2 regions of the Bradyrhizobium sp. NBAIM01 genome follow, and region 1 is predicted to be linked to the other one. Evidence: predicted binding sites of a transcription regulator. Region 1 holds the regulator's gene; the other holds the start of a gene.
The links. The regulator LexA, encoded in region 1, represses DNA repair genes until DNA is damaged. The targets are predictions, from matches to a motif close to TGTTCNNNNTGTGTTCNG.
Positions count from the first base shown of each region.

Region 1 (7,782 bases):
CGGATGCGCAATTCCTGGAAGGCTGGAACGCGATTTTCGCCGGCGAGATGCCTGATATCGCCGAGCTGCTGCCGCGCGCGGCGAAGCAGATGCCGCTCTACGCCTTCTCCAACACCAATCGGCCGCACGTCGACCATTTCTCGAAGGAATATGCCGGTCTGCTCGGCCATTTCCGCGAGCTGTATCTGTCCTCCAGCATCGGCCTGCGCAAACCGGATGCCGAGGCCTTCGACCATGTCGTGGCGGCGATCGGCGTGCCGGCCGAGCGCATCGTGTTCTTCGACGACCTCGCCGAGAACATCGAGGGAGCACGGGCGCGCGGCTTGACCGCCGTGCATGTCACCTCGCCGCGTGATGTCGGGAACGCATTGAAAGCACTGGGGATCTGAGCCGCGGGAAAGCCCGGAGCGCGCTCACTTGCCGGAACAAAAACTGCTGAAAATGTGGAACCTGATCACTTTGTGCATTTTTATACAGAGTTCCGGGAACGGAATACCACCCTTCGGACTCATGAGTCCGTTGGGACTTCTACATTGGACTGATCGACGTGCTGGGCAAGACCTATCTCACCAAGCAAGCCTCTCTCCTGCTCGAATTCGCCAGAACCACCTCGGATTCTGACCTCTCCGCCAAGCTGATCAGCAAGGCCGCCGACCTAAAATCCCAGGCGGACCCGCTGCCGGACAAGGATCAGGGTCCCAAGCCGCCCGACGTCGCGGACATCAGTCCGGGCGATCCGACGGGGCGTTGAACGATGTTGGCCGTGGCGCTCGTCATTCTCGTCCTTGCCATGGCAATCCTCGTTCCGGTCTGTCTCGCCTTCCGCATCATGCCGCGGCGGAGTTGAGCCGACCTCCTCCACCCCCTGCGACCATGCAGGATAGATCATCCCGCGTGCTGCTTTGCCTCACGGCTGCACTCGGCTAGAACTCTCGCCGCCCATTGACTGATGTGCTCAGCAGGAGTTCGCCCGTGGCCCTGATGCCGGTTTCTGACGCGCTCGCCGCGGTGTTGGCCGGCGTCGAGCCGCTGGCTGAACAGATGGTTTGCCTCGACGAGGCCTACCATCGTGTGCTCGCCGGCGATGTCGCGGCACGGCGCACGCAGCCGCCGGAGGCGATGTCGGCGATGGACGGCTATGCCGTGCGCACGGCCGACGCGGCCATCGATTCCAGGCTGACCGTCGTCGGCGAGGTCGCGGCGGGTCGGCCGTTCGCGGGAAGCGTCGGCCCCGGCGAAGCCGTGCGGATCTTCACCGGCGGCGTCGTTCCCGACGGCGCCGATGCCGTCGTGATCCAGGAGGACACGGCTGCCGACGGCAAGCATGTCACGATCAAGGAAGCCGCCATTTTCGGCCGGCACATCCGCCCTGCAGGCGTCGACTTCCGCGAAGGCGACGTGCTGCTGCGCAAGGGAATCCGCCTCACCGAGCGCGATCTCGCCCTCGCCGCCGGAATGAATCATCCGCATCTCGCCATCATCCGCCGCCCGAGGGTTGCCGTTCTCGCCACCGGCGACGAGCTCGTGATGCCGGGCACCACGCCTGGTCGCGGCCAGATCGTCTATTCCAACGGCTATGCCCTGCATGCGCTCGCCCGCAGCGAGGGCGCCGAGACCATCGACCTCGGAATTGCCGCCGATACACTGGAGGCGACGTCCGCCGGCATCCGCCGCGCGCGCGAGAGCGGCGCCGACATCCTGATCACGACCGGCGGTGCCTCGGTCGGCGACCACGACCTGGTCCAGCAGGCGCTCAAGGGCGAAGGCATCGCGATGGCGTTCTGGAAGATCGCGATCCGGCCGGGCAAGCCGATGATGCACGGTCGGATAGGCGCGATGCGCGTGATTGGCCTGCCCGGCAATCCCGTGTCGTCCTACGTGTGCGCCTTCCTGTTCATGGTCCCCTTGATTCGCGCCCTGTCGGGCCGTTCAGCGATTCATCATCGGCGCGAGCGCGCCGTGCTGGGCTGCGATCTCGCCGCCAACGACCAGCGCGAGGACTATCTGCGTGCGCGGCTGGAGGAGCGCGACGACGGCACGCGCGTCGCCCTTCCGGTCAGCCATCAGGACTCCTCCCTTCTTGCGAATCTCGCTGCGGCACAGGTACTTCTGGTGCGCGCACCGTTCGCGCCGAAGGCCGAGGCCGGCACGCCTTGCGAGGTGCTCCGGCTGCCCGTCTGAGCCGCCCAGCCACACGCATTCCGCGAGCTTGGCCGCGTTCACCATAAATTAAGCAGTTGCGGAACACATATCGAACATATAGTGTCCGTTCATGATTTGTTTCGAGGATGTAGCGGCTTAGTGCCGGCTTCATCGTGTCGGAATCGAACGACATCAACCGGGGGACTTTGGTCGAGATGTTGACGCGCAAACAATACGAGCTTCTGCGGTTCATCAGCGAACGTCTGAAGGAAAGCGGCGTGCCGCCGTCCTTCGACGAGATGAAGGATGCGCTCGACCTGCGCTCGAAGTCAGGCATCCATCGCCTGATCACTGCGCTCGAGGAGCGCGGCTTCATTCGCCGCCTGCCCAACCGCGCCCGTGCCATCGAGGTGATCAAGCTGCCCGAGCTCCAGGCCGCCGCCGGCAATCGCCGTGGCTTCACCCCGAGCGTGATCGAGGGCAATCTCGGCAAGGTGCGCGCGAGCTCCAGCCCGCCCGCGGACGAGGGCGAGCGCCCCGTCGCGGTGCCCGTGATGGGCCGCATCGCCGCCGGCACGCCGATCGAGGCGCTGCAGACCCGCAGCCATACCATCAGCGTGCCGCCGGACATGCTCGGCTCGGGCGAGCACTACGCGCTCGAAGTGCGCGGCGATTCGATGGTCGAGGCCGGCATCCTCGACGGCGACATGGCGCTGATCCAGCGCAACGAGACCGCAAATACCGGCGACATCGTGGTGGCATTGATCGACGACGAGGAGGCCACGCTCAAGCGCTTCCGCCGCCGCGGCGCCTCGATCGCGCTCGAGCCCGCCAATGCCGCCTACGAGGTCCGCATTCTTCCGCCGAACCGCGTGAAGATCCAGGGCAAGCTGATCGGGCTTTACCGGAAGTACTGATACGGGAAACATCAAGCGCCGCGCGCGTTTCGATCGGCATCGGCGATCCAGGATCGGAGCGGATACTTGTCCGCTCCGGCTGGACGGTTTCTCTGGTTCTGCGCCGGCTGTCCGGTCCATCTTCCCGCGCGACATTCCCCCGCGCAGGCGCGCAGCCATTTCTGCTTCGCCGGTAGAGTTGTGCCGGCAGTGCTGATAGCTCCGGCCGAATGCAAGGACGCGAGGTTTGTTCCTATCGAATCCGGGAAAGATAATGTGATCGCGCGCTGCGGACGCGAGCCGCAGATTTGCCCATAACCGAGCAGAGCGTTGTATGCTTCCACTCTGATAGAGGCCTGCGCCTCGAAAGAGACGCGGGTCGCTATCCCAGCATGAGGAGCACCCGATGTGTGACTACAGCCTGCATGCCGTCGCGACGCGCCCCGCCGAAGTCGGCGAGACGATCGTCACGACAACCTTCCGCGGCACCTCGACGCGCGGTTTCGCTTCCGAAGCCGATCCCTCCGTCGCGGTCTGTCTGCTGCCGGGGACGGAGCTCGCTTTCGCCGACAACGTCCGCTACGACAACCGCTGGATCTGGACGCGCACCGTGAACTCTCGCGTCGGCAAGTTCGGCAAGATCGACCCGCACATTCCCGATCGCCATCATGACGCGATCGAATTCCCCGACGGCAAATACGTGCTGGTGACGCAGCTCGTCGAAGGCCAGCGCGCGACCGTGCTGCAATTGCCGGTGACGCAGCCAGCCCCCGAGCGCGAGCACAAGCCGCAGATCGTCGCCGACACGCGGCCCACGATCACGCGCCTGCCGATCGGCTGACGCCCTTCGGCCGACAGGCCGAGCCCGGGATTGAAATTGCCGTCGCCGGCTGAGGCCGGCGAGCCCGGTGAGTTTGTGTTTCAGGACATTCGATCGGCGAGCCCACCGCCGCGCCTCGTCGTCGCACGAAGTTTGGGCCGTGCTGCCCGCATTTTGAACGTCCGCTCCGCAGCCAAATGACCGATGCTGTCGTGGTTTGAGGCGGCGGACACGCTCGATGAAGACCTTCATTCGCGTCGTTGAACTTTGGGTACCCGACCGGACGCGCATGCGGCTGGAATTCGGCGGCGGCCTCTACGACGATGGGCTGTCCGCGTTCAAAGCCGTCAGCGAAGAGCTGCACTTCGGATATGACGAGGGACTTCCCGGCAAGGCCTGGGCCTGTGGCCACCCCGTCATCCTCACGAAATTCGCCAACTCCTATTTCAAGCGGACCGATCAGGCCGCTGCGGCCGGCCTCACCTGCGGCGTGGCGGTGCCGGTGTTCGCGGGCGAATTCCTGCAAGCCGTGCTGGTGCTGTTCTGCGGCGACGACGAGGCGCATGTCGGCGCGATCGAACTCTGGCACAACGATCCTGATCTCTCGCATGAGATGGGGCTCGTCGATGGCTATTACGGCACCGCGGACATGTTCGAATTCAACTCCCGCCACACCAGATTTCCGCGCGGCTTCGGCCTGCCCGGACGCACCTGGAAGGCGGGCCTGCCGCTGATCATCAAGGACTTGCACGACGCCAAGAGCTTCCTGCGCTGGGAGGACGCCGCCAAGGTCGGGATCAATCTCGGCGTCGGCGTGCCCTACCGAACCGGTACCGACCAGACCTGGGTTCTGACATTCCTCTCCGCGCAGGCAACGCCGATTGCACGACGCTTCGAGATCTGGGTCCCGAACGAGGACCGTTCGGCGCTGGTCTTTCGCGCCGGCGATTGCAGCGCGCAGACCGACCTCGCCGCACGCTATGCGGCGCAGTCCATCGCCAGGGGCGAAGGCAGCATCGGCGGCGCCTGGGCCACCGGCATGCCCGCGCTCAACGACGATCTCACCTCTGACGGCTCGATCGCCGGCTCCGAAGCCTGCGCAGCCGGGCTGAGCCGAATGGTGGCCCTGCCGGTTATCGGCAACGGAAGGCTTGACGCCGTGCTGGCCTGGTATTTGTGATCCGCGTCAATCGTCGGCCTGCAAGTCGGCCTCCGATGGCGTTGCGTCCCGGTTGCGGGGCACGGCCGCCTTCGGCACGAGGCTGCCGTCGAAATCTCCCTCGCCGGCGCCGGCCGGCAGCCAGGGACGGCTTGCTCCCCTCGTCCTCACCGCCTGCACCGAAAAGCCCTCGCCGCGTCTCGTCAGAGCCAGTGCGCCCTGACTGGCAAGACGCGCCCGATCGACCACCATCGCCGCGCAATCGGGTGGCGCAGGCCGCGCCGTCACCACCAGCGCGGAGCGGCTGCAATCATCGGCCAGCGCGTCGATACGCGTCGCCAACGCGATCAGTCGTCCGTCCGCGAGCGGCGCCACGCAGCCGGACTCGTCACACGACACCCCGCTCGCCAACGAGGCGTTGCCGGCATCGCGCGGATCGGCATCGGCAGCCAACCACTCCTTCAGCAGGAAGCTGTCCTTGCTGGCGCGGATCACCTGCAAGCGCCCATCCCCGCCCCGGACCGCGACGCTCGCGCCATCCCCGGCAATCAGGATATCGGGCTGCCGCACCGACAGTCCCCAGAGGATCGCTGCCAGCAGCACCAGGGCGCCGGACCAGCGCAAGGGCGTGCGCAACAGGCCCATCACGATGAGCCCGAGGCTCGCTGCGATCAGCGGCGCGATCCCGAAGGCGGGAATGCGGCCGACGGCGCCCGGCAGGGCCGCCACCCAGCGCGCGACCAGGACCATCCACTCGATGCCGATCCCCATCAACCACCAGAACACGCCGTCGAGCCCGAAGGGCGCCGCGAGCAGCCCCAACAGCCCGGCCGGCATCACCAGCGCCGAGACCACCGGCATGGCGCCGAGATTGGCGAGCACGCCGTATGGGGTCACGCGATGGAAGTGGAAGGCGGCGTATGGCGTGGTCGCGAGCCCCGCGATCAGCGAGGCCAGGAACAGCATCGCGATCTCCCGGCCGCCCCACAACGCGATCCGCGCAGTCGCGGAATGATCGGGCGATGCGAGCAGGTTCGGCATGCCGATCTGCACCAGCGCCACCAGCCCGAGCGTTGCCGCAAACGACATCTGGAAGCTTGGATGCACCAACGCCTCCGGCGCGACCGCAAGCACGATCAGCGCGGCAACCGCCAGCGTGCGGAAGGTGATGGCGCGGCGGTCGACCATCACTGCGATCAGCACCACCGCCGTCATGAAGAACGATCTTTGCGTCGCAACCTCCGCGCCCGACAGCAACAGGTAGAACGCGGCCGCGACCAGCGCCGCGGCGGCCGACCATTTCTTGATGGCAGAGCCGGCCGCCAGCCCCGGGATCAAGGCCAGCAGCGCGCGCACCGCGAAGAAGACGACGCCGGCGACGACCGCCATGTGATAGCCGGAGATCGACAGCACATGGCCGAGTCCCGAGACGAACATGGCATCGTTCACGGGCGCGGTGATCGCATCGCGCCGCCCCGTGAGCAGCGCCGTCGCAATCGCGCGGTTGTCGCCTTCGAGCGTTGCGCGGATGCGCGCGTCGATCGCGTCGCGCAGGCCCTGCATGAAGGCGGCATAGCGCAGCCGCAGGCCGCCGCCATCCGGCGGTGTGGACGCCGTGATCGCGCCCATCACGAAGCCGGAGGCGCCGATGCCCTGGAAGAACATGTCGCGCGAGAAATCATAGCTGCCGGGGCGCACCGGCGAGATCGGCGGCATCAGCCGCGCCTTCAATTGCACGAAGCTGCCGACCTCCGGCGCCGTGCCCTTGCGCACCGAGAGGCGGACGCGCTCGAGCTTGACGTCGCTGCGCTGCGCCTCCATCGCGCTGACGCGCAGCACGAAGCGATCGGTGCGCTCGCGGATGTCGCGCGCTTCCACGAAGCCCGACAGCGACACCGAATAGAGCGGTTTTGCCAAAACGGTGTGCGCGATACGCGCGGTCTTCCAGGTCGCCACGGCAAAACCAGCCGCGACCGCCGCGAGCATGATGGCGGGCGCAAACAGCCGGCTCCGCCGGAGCAGCACCGCGCCGAGCATCAGCGCGATGGCTGTGGCGGCAACCACCCACAGCACCGGCTCATGATCGGCGGCGAAATAAAGCGCAATGCCGCCGCCGAAGGCGACCGGCACCCACGGCAACAGCCGGCCAGGCCCGGCCTCGCCCCGAGCCCATTGGCGCAGCGTCTCGATGATCGCCGGCCAGATGCCAAAGCCCACCGGCGCAAAACCGCCGGCCGGGGTAGCGCGGCCGACCGGCCACGTCCCGGCAACTCCCTGGGACCGTCCTGGCCGGCCCGGCTCCGCCATTCCCCTGCACCTTACGATACGCGACGGCTGCGGAGGCTACCGGACCGTGCGGCTGCACGAATAGCGGTACGGATCGGGAACAGGCGAAGAGCGCCCTACTTTTCTCCGGGCTGGCGCCCGTTGCTAGATCAGCGGCGCCTGCGAGGAGGCGTGGTGATTGACGATCTTCCACTCGCCGTCCTCGCGGATGATGACCCAGCTCATTTTGACGACGAGATCATCCCGCTCGCCCGCGAGATCGAACGTGATCTTCGCGGCCATGTTGATCAGATCAGGGCCGGCCTGCGCGGCGTGCACATCGGAGAACGCGGCGCTTGGCCTGCGCCAGCGCGGCAGGCCGTTGAAGTATTCGGCGACGCCGTCCCGGCCGCGATAGAGCTTCGGGTTGGAGCCGAAGAAGAATGCGTCCTTCGCATAGAGCGAGGACAGCGCGGCCGCATCGAGCGTCGCGAAGCCGG
Region 1 covers NZ_JADYVU010000006.1:206,062-213,843, reverse strand. The annotation lists gene I6F31_RS21330 (HAD family phosphatase) at 1-389, shown strand, start outside; gene I6F31_RS21325 (hypothetical protein) at 548-751, shown strand; gene glp (gephyrin-like molybdotransferase Glp) at 973-2,181, shown strand; gene lexA (transcriptional repressor LexA) at 2,358-3,059, shown strand; gene I6F31_RS21310 (hypothetical protein) at 3,445-3,879, shown strand; gene I6F31_RS21305 (GAF domain-containing protein) at 4,097-5,038, shown strand; gene I6F31_RS21300 (ComEC/Rec2 family competence protein) at 5,045-7,324, opposite strand; gene I6F31_RS21295 (SgcJ/EcaC family oxidoreductase) at 7,448-7,782, opposite strand, start outside.

Region 2 (7,782 bases), 110 kb from region 1:
TCGTCGCGCAGATCGGAGATGCCCTCGATCTTCTTTTCCTTGTAGAGCTCGGCGATGCGCTCGACCATCGTCGCCTTGTTCACCTGATACGGAATCTCGGTGATGACGATCGCCTCTCGATCCTTGCGAATGGTCTCGAACGTGACCTTGCCGCGCATCACGATGGAGCCGCGGCCGAGATGGTAGGCGCTGCGGATGCCCTGGCGTCCGAGGATGATGCCGCCGGTCGGGAAATCCGGGCCGGGAATGATGTTGATGAGCTCGTCGATGGTCAGCGAGGGATTGTCGATCAGCGCAATACAGGCGTCGATCACCTCGCCGAGATTGTGCGGCGGGATGTTGGTCGCCATGCCGACGGCAATGCCGCCCGCGCCGTTGACCAGCAGGTTCGGGAACCGCGCCGGCAGGACCACCGGCTCCTTCTCGGAACCGTCGTAATTGTCCTGGAAGTCGACGGTGTCGCTGTCGATGTCCTCGAGCAGCTTCAGCGCGATCTTGGTCAGGCGGGACTCGGTGTAGCGCATGGCCGCCGCCGGGTCGCCGTCGACCGAGCCGAAATTGCCCTGCCCGTCCACCAGCAACTCGCGCATCGAGAAGTCCTGCGCCATGCGCACCAGCGCGTCGTAGATCGCCTGGTCGCCATGAGGGTGGTATTTACCCATGACGTCACCGACGATACCGGCGGACTTCTTGTGCTTCTTGTCGGGCGTGAAGCCCTGCTCGTTCATCGAGAACAGGATGCGCCGATGCACCGGCTTCAGGCCGTCGCGCGCATCGGGCAGCGCGCGCGACACGATCACGCTCATGGCGTAATCGAGGTAGGACTTCTTCATCTCGTCGAGGATGGAGACGGGGCGAATGTCCGAGGGTTGCGCCGGCTGGTCGCCGGGCTTGTTATCGTCGTCAGCCAAGGGGAAATCCGGTGAGGTTTTATCTGGGAATCATATAGCGCATCACACCCCTGATAACCACCCTTGCCGAGCTTTGGGGAAGCGCTTTTTCCCACTGTTTTTCCAGAGACTTACGCCCTTCGCGCCACGGCCGCGGACGGGGCCGGAACGGACTGGGCGGAACCGGCTCTCACGCCCCGAAAGTCACCCGGTGCATGATGCGCCCAGGCACCAGCGTGAACAGTCCCGCCACCACCAGGGCGCCGAAGAAGATCAAGATCATCATCCGCCGGTGGTCGGCGACGCGATGGGTGCGCGCACGCCATACCGCCAGCGGCAGCACCGCCAGGGTGAAGATCGACAAGAAATGGATCGGGCTGAACGGCCCGACCAGACGGATCTCGTGGATCCAGAACGACGAGGCGGCCACGAACACCATCAGCACCACCCAGATCCAGCCGATAGTCCGGTGCGGCAGCGTGCCCTTGGGGGCGGAGAACTGGAAGAGGCCAAGCACAAGGGCGGCCATTGCGGCAAAGGCATGCAGCGGGACCACCGGCGCGGCCTCAAGCAGCGGCGCAAGGCTCATGCAGGGCTTCCTCGTGTCCGGCGGAGGCGCACATAAGCTTAGGCCGGAAAAGCCGTGGACCAAAGAACTGTATTTATGTAGCAGGAACTCTCGGAAGCCCGCCCGAGAAGCACCGACCAATCATTCCCGCCGATACCTGCCCGATCGTCTCCGAGAGCGGCAAAGTGACCAACGTCCTTTTCGTCTGCAGCGCCAATCGCCTCCGCAGCCCTACCGCCGAGCAGGTGTTTTCGACCTGGCCGGGGATCGAGACCGACTCGGCCGGCATTTCGAACGGCGCGGACGTCTTGCTGTCCGCCGAGCAGATTGAATGGGCCGACGTCATCTTCGTCATGGAAAAGACCCACCGGACCAAGCTGAACCGGAAATTCCGGTCCAGCTTGAACAACAAGCGGGTCATCTGTCTCGACATTCCGGACGACTATGAATTCATGGATCCTGTCCTGGTGCGGATCCTTGAAAACCGAGTCGGCCGTTATCTGCGCCGAGACTAGCCGCCTCTTCCCAAGTCCTAGAACGGGATATCGTCGTCCATGTCGCTGTTGCGGCCGCCGCCGGCGGCAACGGGACGGCGCGGCGCGCTGCTGACGGGTCCGGAGGAGCCGAAGTCGCCGCCCGGCTCGTCGCCGAAGCTGCCACCTCCGCCGCCGCCACCGCGGCCGTCCAGCATCGTCAGCGTTGAGTTGAAGCCCTGCAGCACGACCTCGGTCGAGTATTTCTCGACGCCGCTCTGGTCGGTGTACTTGCGGGTCTGGAGCGCGCCTTCGATGTAAACCTTTGCGCCCTTCTTCAGATACTGTTCGACGATCTTGCAAAGCGGCTCAGAGAAGATCACGACGCGATGCCACTCGGTCTTCTCCTTGCGCTCGCCGGTGTTCTTGTCGCGCCAGGTCTCCGAGGTCGCGATGCTCAAATTCGCGATCGGCCGCCCGTCCTGGGTGCGGCGGATTTCGGGATCCTTGCCGAGATTTCCAACCAGAATGACCTTGTTGACGCTTCCCGCCATCGCCGCTCTCCACTCCGAATGCCACTGAATTTCAAAAGGGCGAATCCGCTGCCCGCGTTCCTCTGCGCCCGCTAGGGCGACCCTATACGCTTGCGGACACCGATCAGCCTGCCACCCCCAAGGTTATCCCCACATATAGCATCGCGCGCACGTTTGTTCCAGATTTGTTCTTCATCATGGGCGGGCAGACATTTTCCCGCGTGCCGCGAAAAACGTCAGCCCCGAATGGAACCTTTTCGAGTTCCCTTGAATAGGAAAAAACTCTTAACATTCATCAAGATGGAACCTGTCAATAGTCTGGCGAGTGTGGCTTTCCGGAGACGGACTCTGCCCTTTCCTTAGGCTACCTTTGCCTTGGAATTGATTCATATGGGTGTCGCGTCTGATCAGCCGCTTCAGGGACTTTCATGAAGCGGACGAAACTTGGGGAGACTGCAATGAATAAGATTCTTTTCGGCGTAATCTGTGCAATGGCATTGGGGCTGTCGGCTCCGGCAAGCGCGGCGGATATGGCTGCGCGTCCCTACACCAAGGCTCCGGCCCCGGCGGTCGCCGCGGTTTACGACTGGAGCGGCTTCTACATCGGCGTCAACGGCGGCGGCGGCACGAGCCGCAAGTGCTGGGACTTCGTGACCCCGGTCACGGGCGTTCTGGTGGCTGAAGGCTGTCACGATGCGACCGGCGGCACGGTCGGTGGTCAGATCGGCTACCGCTGGCAGTCGGCCAATTGGGTGTTCGGCCTCGAGGGCCAGGGCAACTGGGCTGACTTCTCGGGGGACAACGTCAGCCTCCTCTTCCCTGGAAGCGCTTTGGTCACCGGTGATCGTAACCGCTCTCACATCGATGCTTTTGGCCTGATCACGGGCCAGGTCGGTTATGCCTGGAACAACGTGCTGCTCTATGTGAAGGGCGGCGCCGCCGTAGTCGGGGACAAGTACGACGTCTATGCCGCGCCTGGCACGCCTGGCGCCGGCACGCTGCTGGCGTCGGCTCGCGAGACCCGCTGGGGCGGCACCGTTGGCGCCGGCCTGGAATTCGGATTTGCTCCGAACTGGACGCTCGGCGTCGAGTACAACCACATCTTCCTCGGCGACCGTACGATCGCCTTCACGACGCCTGCGGGCGTTGCCTTCGGGAGCGATCGCATCAGTCAGGACGTCGACATGGGTCTAGTCCGCCTGAATTATCGCTTCGGCGGCCCGTTGGTCGCGAGGTACTGATATCCCACCTATCGTGAGCGAAACGAAGGGCCGGCCCCAGCGCCGGCCCTTTTTTTTGCAGCACGACGGCTGGACGTAGATAAGTCAGCAACCATCACCTTTTCCGCTGTTGTGGCTTTTCGGAGACACAACTTGCGGCTTTGGTGGTGTAAAGACGGCGTCAGTTGGGCCGTTTGAGTCCGCTGCCCTTCCGCCACGGAAGGCAACAACAGAAACTGGGACTGGGATTAAGTTGAAAATGAAGAAGGTTTTGTTGGCTTCGGCCTGTGTATTCGCCCTTGCGGCCCCCGCTTCGGCTGCTGATCTGGCAGCCCGCCCCTACACCAAGGCCCCCGCGCCTGTGGCCTCGGTCTACAACTGGACCGGCTTCTATCTCGGTATCGTCGGCGGCGGCGCCTGGGAAAACAGCTCCGATGATCCGCGCATGCAGGGCGGTTTCGTCGGCGGCACCGTTGGCTACAACTGGCAGACCTCCAACGTCGTGTTCGGCATCGAAGCTGATGGCGCGTGGGCTGACGTAAACGCCTCGGCGACCGGTCTTGTTGATTTTGGTGGCGCCCTCGTTCCCACGACGGTCAGTTCGCGTATCGACGCGCTCGGCACCGTGCGTGGTCGCATCGGCTGGCTCGCTTCCCCGAGCGTCCTGCTGTACGCCACGGGTGGTTACGCCTGGATCAACAACAAGATCAGCGTCAGCGCGCCCCCCGTTCTGAGCCTCTCGGAGAGCCAGTTCCATTCGGGCTGGACGGTCGGCGCGGGCGTCGAGGCGATGTTTGCTCCGAACTGGTCGGTCAAGGGCGAGTACCTCTATCGCAGCCTGGGCGGCGAGACCTACTTCTCGGGCGTCTTCCCGGTCAACACCGGCACTCTCGACCTCCACACCGTGCAGGTCGGCGTGAACTACCACTTCGGCGGCCCGGTCGTCGCCAAGTACTGAGCTTCGTCTCTGACGCATCATCGTCACGAAAGGCCGGCCTCGCGCCGGCCTTTTTGTTTGTTGCGGCCGCCCGTTCGCTCGCGTTTTCGGAGGGATGTGACCTCTAGGTGACACAACCTTTGGCTTCAATGGTGTAAAGCAATGACGTTGCTTGGGTCATAAGTCCGCTGCTCTTCCGCTCTCCGGAAGACCGGAATGAGAAATGGAAGTGGGGAATGGATATGAAGAAGCTTTTGCTGGCTTCGGCCAGCTTGTTCGCACTCAGCGCGTTGGCACCGGCCTCGGCGGCCGATTTGGCGGCCCGCCCCTACGCCAAGGCACCGGTGGCGCCGATCGCGGCGTACAACTGGAGCGGTTTCTACCTCGGCGCCAACGCCGGCGGTGGCTGGAGCCGCAACTGTTGGGATCTCACCAGTGTCGGCCCCTTCGTGGTCGCTCCGGCGGTGGCCGAAGGTTGTCACAATGCGACCGGCGCACTCGTCGGCGGCCAGATCGGTTATCGCTGGCAGTCCGCCAACTGGGTGTTCGGTCTCGAAGCCCAGGGCGACTGGGCTGACCTGAAGGGTTCGAACATCAGCTCGCCTGCCGCGCTCGCGCCGCTGGTGAACGAGACCAGGATCGACGCCATCGGCCTCTTCAATGGCCAGGTCGGTTATGCCTGGAACAACGTGCTTTGGTACGTGAAGGGCGGCGCTGCCGTCACTCACAACAAGTACACTGGTAGTTTTGGCGGCGTTACGCTCGACACCGCGAACGAAACGCGCTGGGGCGGTACCGTCGGCACCGGCATAGAATTCGGCTTCGCTCCGAACTGGTCGGTCGGTGTCGAATACAACCACCTGTTCATGGGCAGGCACAACGAGACCTTCACCTTCCTCGGCGTGACCACTCGCACCGACAGCATCAAGCAGGACGTGGACATGGCTACCGTTCGACTCAACTACACCTTCGGTGGCCCGGTGGTCGCGAAGTACTGATCACGATCGACGTCACATCGTCACGAAAGGCCGGCCTCGCGCCGGCCTTTTTGTTTTGGCTGGGTGCTCCGCGAGCGGTTCCGCGCGTTCCTGCTGCCAGATCCCGCCAGCACGCCAACAATCCGTTGACGATTCGCAAGTCCCACTGGAAATCCGCCGCCGTTCTTCCTACGTTCGCTGCCATACCCATCGGCGCCGATCCCGGTTCCGGGCGCAGCGCGCCTTTTTTGTTGGCGCGATCGCGCACCTTTGGGCTTCCTTGAGGGCAACTCGGATGGATGAAGTGATCAAGGCGAAGCGCCAACAACAGAACGCGGGCTCCAGCCTGCGCGCAATTACGATCCGCGGCGCGCGCGAGCACAACCTCAAGAATATCGACGTCGAGATTCCCCGCGACAAGCTGGTGGTGTTCACCGGGCTATCCGGCTCCGGCAAATCCTCGCTCGCCTTCGACACCATCTATGCCGAGGGCCAGCGCCGCTACGTCGAATCGCTGTCGGCCTATGCCCGCCAGTTCCTGGAGATGATGCAGAAGCCCGACGTCGACCAGATCGACGGCCTGTCGCCGGCGATCTCGATCGAGCAGAAGACGACGTCGAAGAACCCGCGCTCGACCGTCGGCACCGTCACCGAGATCTACGACTACATGCGCCTGCTCTGGGCCCGCGTCGGCGTGCCCTATTCGCCGGCCACGGGCCTGCCGATCGAGAGCCAGACCGTCTCGCAGATGGTCGACCGCGTGCTGGCGTTGCCCGAGGGCACCCGCCTCTATCTGCTCGCCCCCGTCGTGCGCGGCCGCAAGGGCGAGTACAGGAAGGAGCTCGCCGAATGGCTCAAGAAGGGCTTTCAGCGCGTCAAGATCGACGGCACCTTCCATGAGCTGGCGGAAGCTCCTAGCCTCGACAAGAAATTCCCGCACGATATCGACGTGGTGGTCGATCGCATCGTGGTGCGTGCCGATATCGGCCAGCGCCTCGCCGAGAGCTTTGAGACCGCGCTAAAGCTCGCCGAAGGCCTTGCCGTCGTCGAGTTCGCCGATGCGTCCGCGGCGGCTGCGCCTGCGGAGGAAAAGAAGAAGACCGCGAAAATCCACGACAAGAGCGGGCCCGAGCGCATCCTGTTCTCGGAAAAGTTCGCCTGCCCGGTCTCCGGCTTCACCATCCCCGAGATCGAGCCGCGCCTGTTCTCCTTCAACAATCCCTACGGCGCCTGCCCCGCCTGCGGCGGCCTCGGCGTCGAGCAGCATGTCGACGAAGACCTCGTCATCCCTGAGAAGGATCTGACGCTGCGCAAGGGCGCGATCGCGCCCTGGGCCAAGTCGTCGTCGCCCTATTACGTGCAGACGCTGACCGCGCTCGGCAAGCACTACAAGTTCACGCTCGACACCAAGTGGAAGGATCTGCCGAAGAAGACGCAAAACGCGATTCTCTACGGCTCGGGCGAGGACGAGATCAAGTTCTCCTACGAGGACGGGGTGCGCTCCTACGACACCAAGAAGCCGTTCGAAGGCGTCATCACCAACATCAACCGCCGCTACCGCGAGACCGAGAGCGAGTGGGCCCGCGAGGAGCTGGCGAAATATTTTCACGACGTGCCCTGCGAGGGCTGCAAGGGCTTCCGGCTCAAGCCCGAGGCGCTCTGCGTCAAGGTCGGTGGCAAGCATATCGGCGAAATCTCGGAGCTGTCCGTGAAGGGCGCCGGCGCATGGTTCGAGACCGTGCCGGAGGCGCTGAACGCGCAGCAGAACGAGATCGCGGGCCGCATCCTGAAGGAGATCCGCGAGCGCCTCACCTTCCTGCTCGACGTCGGCCTCAATTATCTGACGCTGTCCCGCTCCTCCGGCACGCTGTCCGGCGGCGAGAGCCAGCGCATCCGCCTCGCCTCGCAGATCGGCTCGGGGCTCACAGGCGTGCTCTACGTGCTGGACGAGCCTTCGATCGGCCTGCACCAGCGCGACAACGCCCGCCTGCTCGATACGCTGAAGCGGCTGCGCGACCTCGGCAACACCGTGGTCGTGGTCGAGCATGATGAGGACGCCATCCGCCTTGCGGACTACGTGCTCGACATCGGCCCAGGCGCCGGCATGCATGGCGGCAACATCGTCGCCGAAGGCACGCCCGCCGAGATCATGCGCAACCCGAAATCGCTGACCGGCAAATACCT
Region 2 covers NZ_JADYVU010000006.1:319,281-327,062, reverse strand. The annotation lists gene gyrA (DNA gyrase subunit A) at 1-911, opposite strand, end outside; gene I6F31_RS21870 (DUF2306 domain-containing protein) at 1,081-1,479, opposite strand; gene I6F31_RS21865 (low molecular weight protein tyrosine phosphatase family protein) at 1,644-1,973, shown strand; gene I6F31_RS21860 (single-stranded DNA-binding protein) at 1,991-2,485, opposite strand; gene I6F31_RS21855 (outer membrane beta-barrel protein) at 2,923-3,705, shown strand; gene I6F31_RS21850 (outer membrane protein) at 3,944-4,642, shown strand; gene I6F31_RS21845 (outer membrane beta-barrel protein) at 4,864-5,619, shown strand; gene uvrA (excinuclease ABC subunit UvrA) at 5,894-7,782, shown strand, end outside.
Region 2: uvrA (excinuclease ABC subunit UvrA) is a predicted target of LexA. The motif match lies at 5,780-5,797, and genes of this name have one in related genera.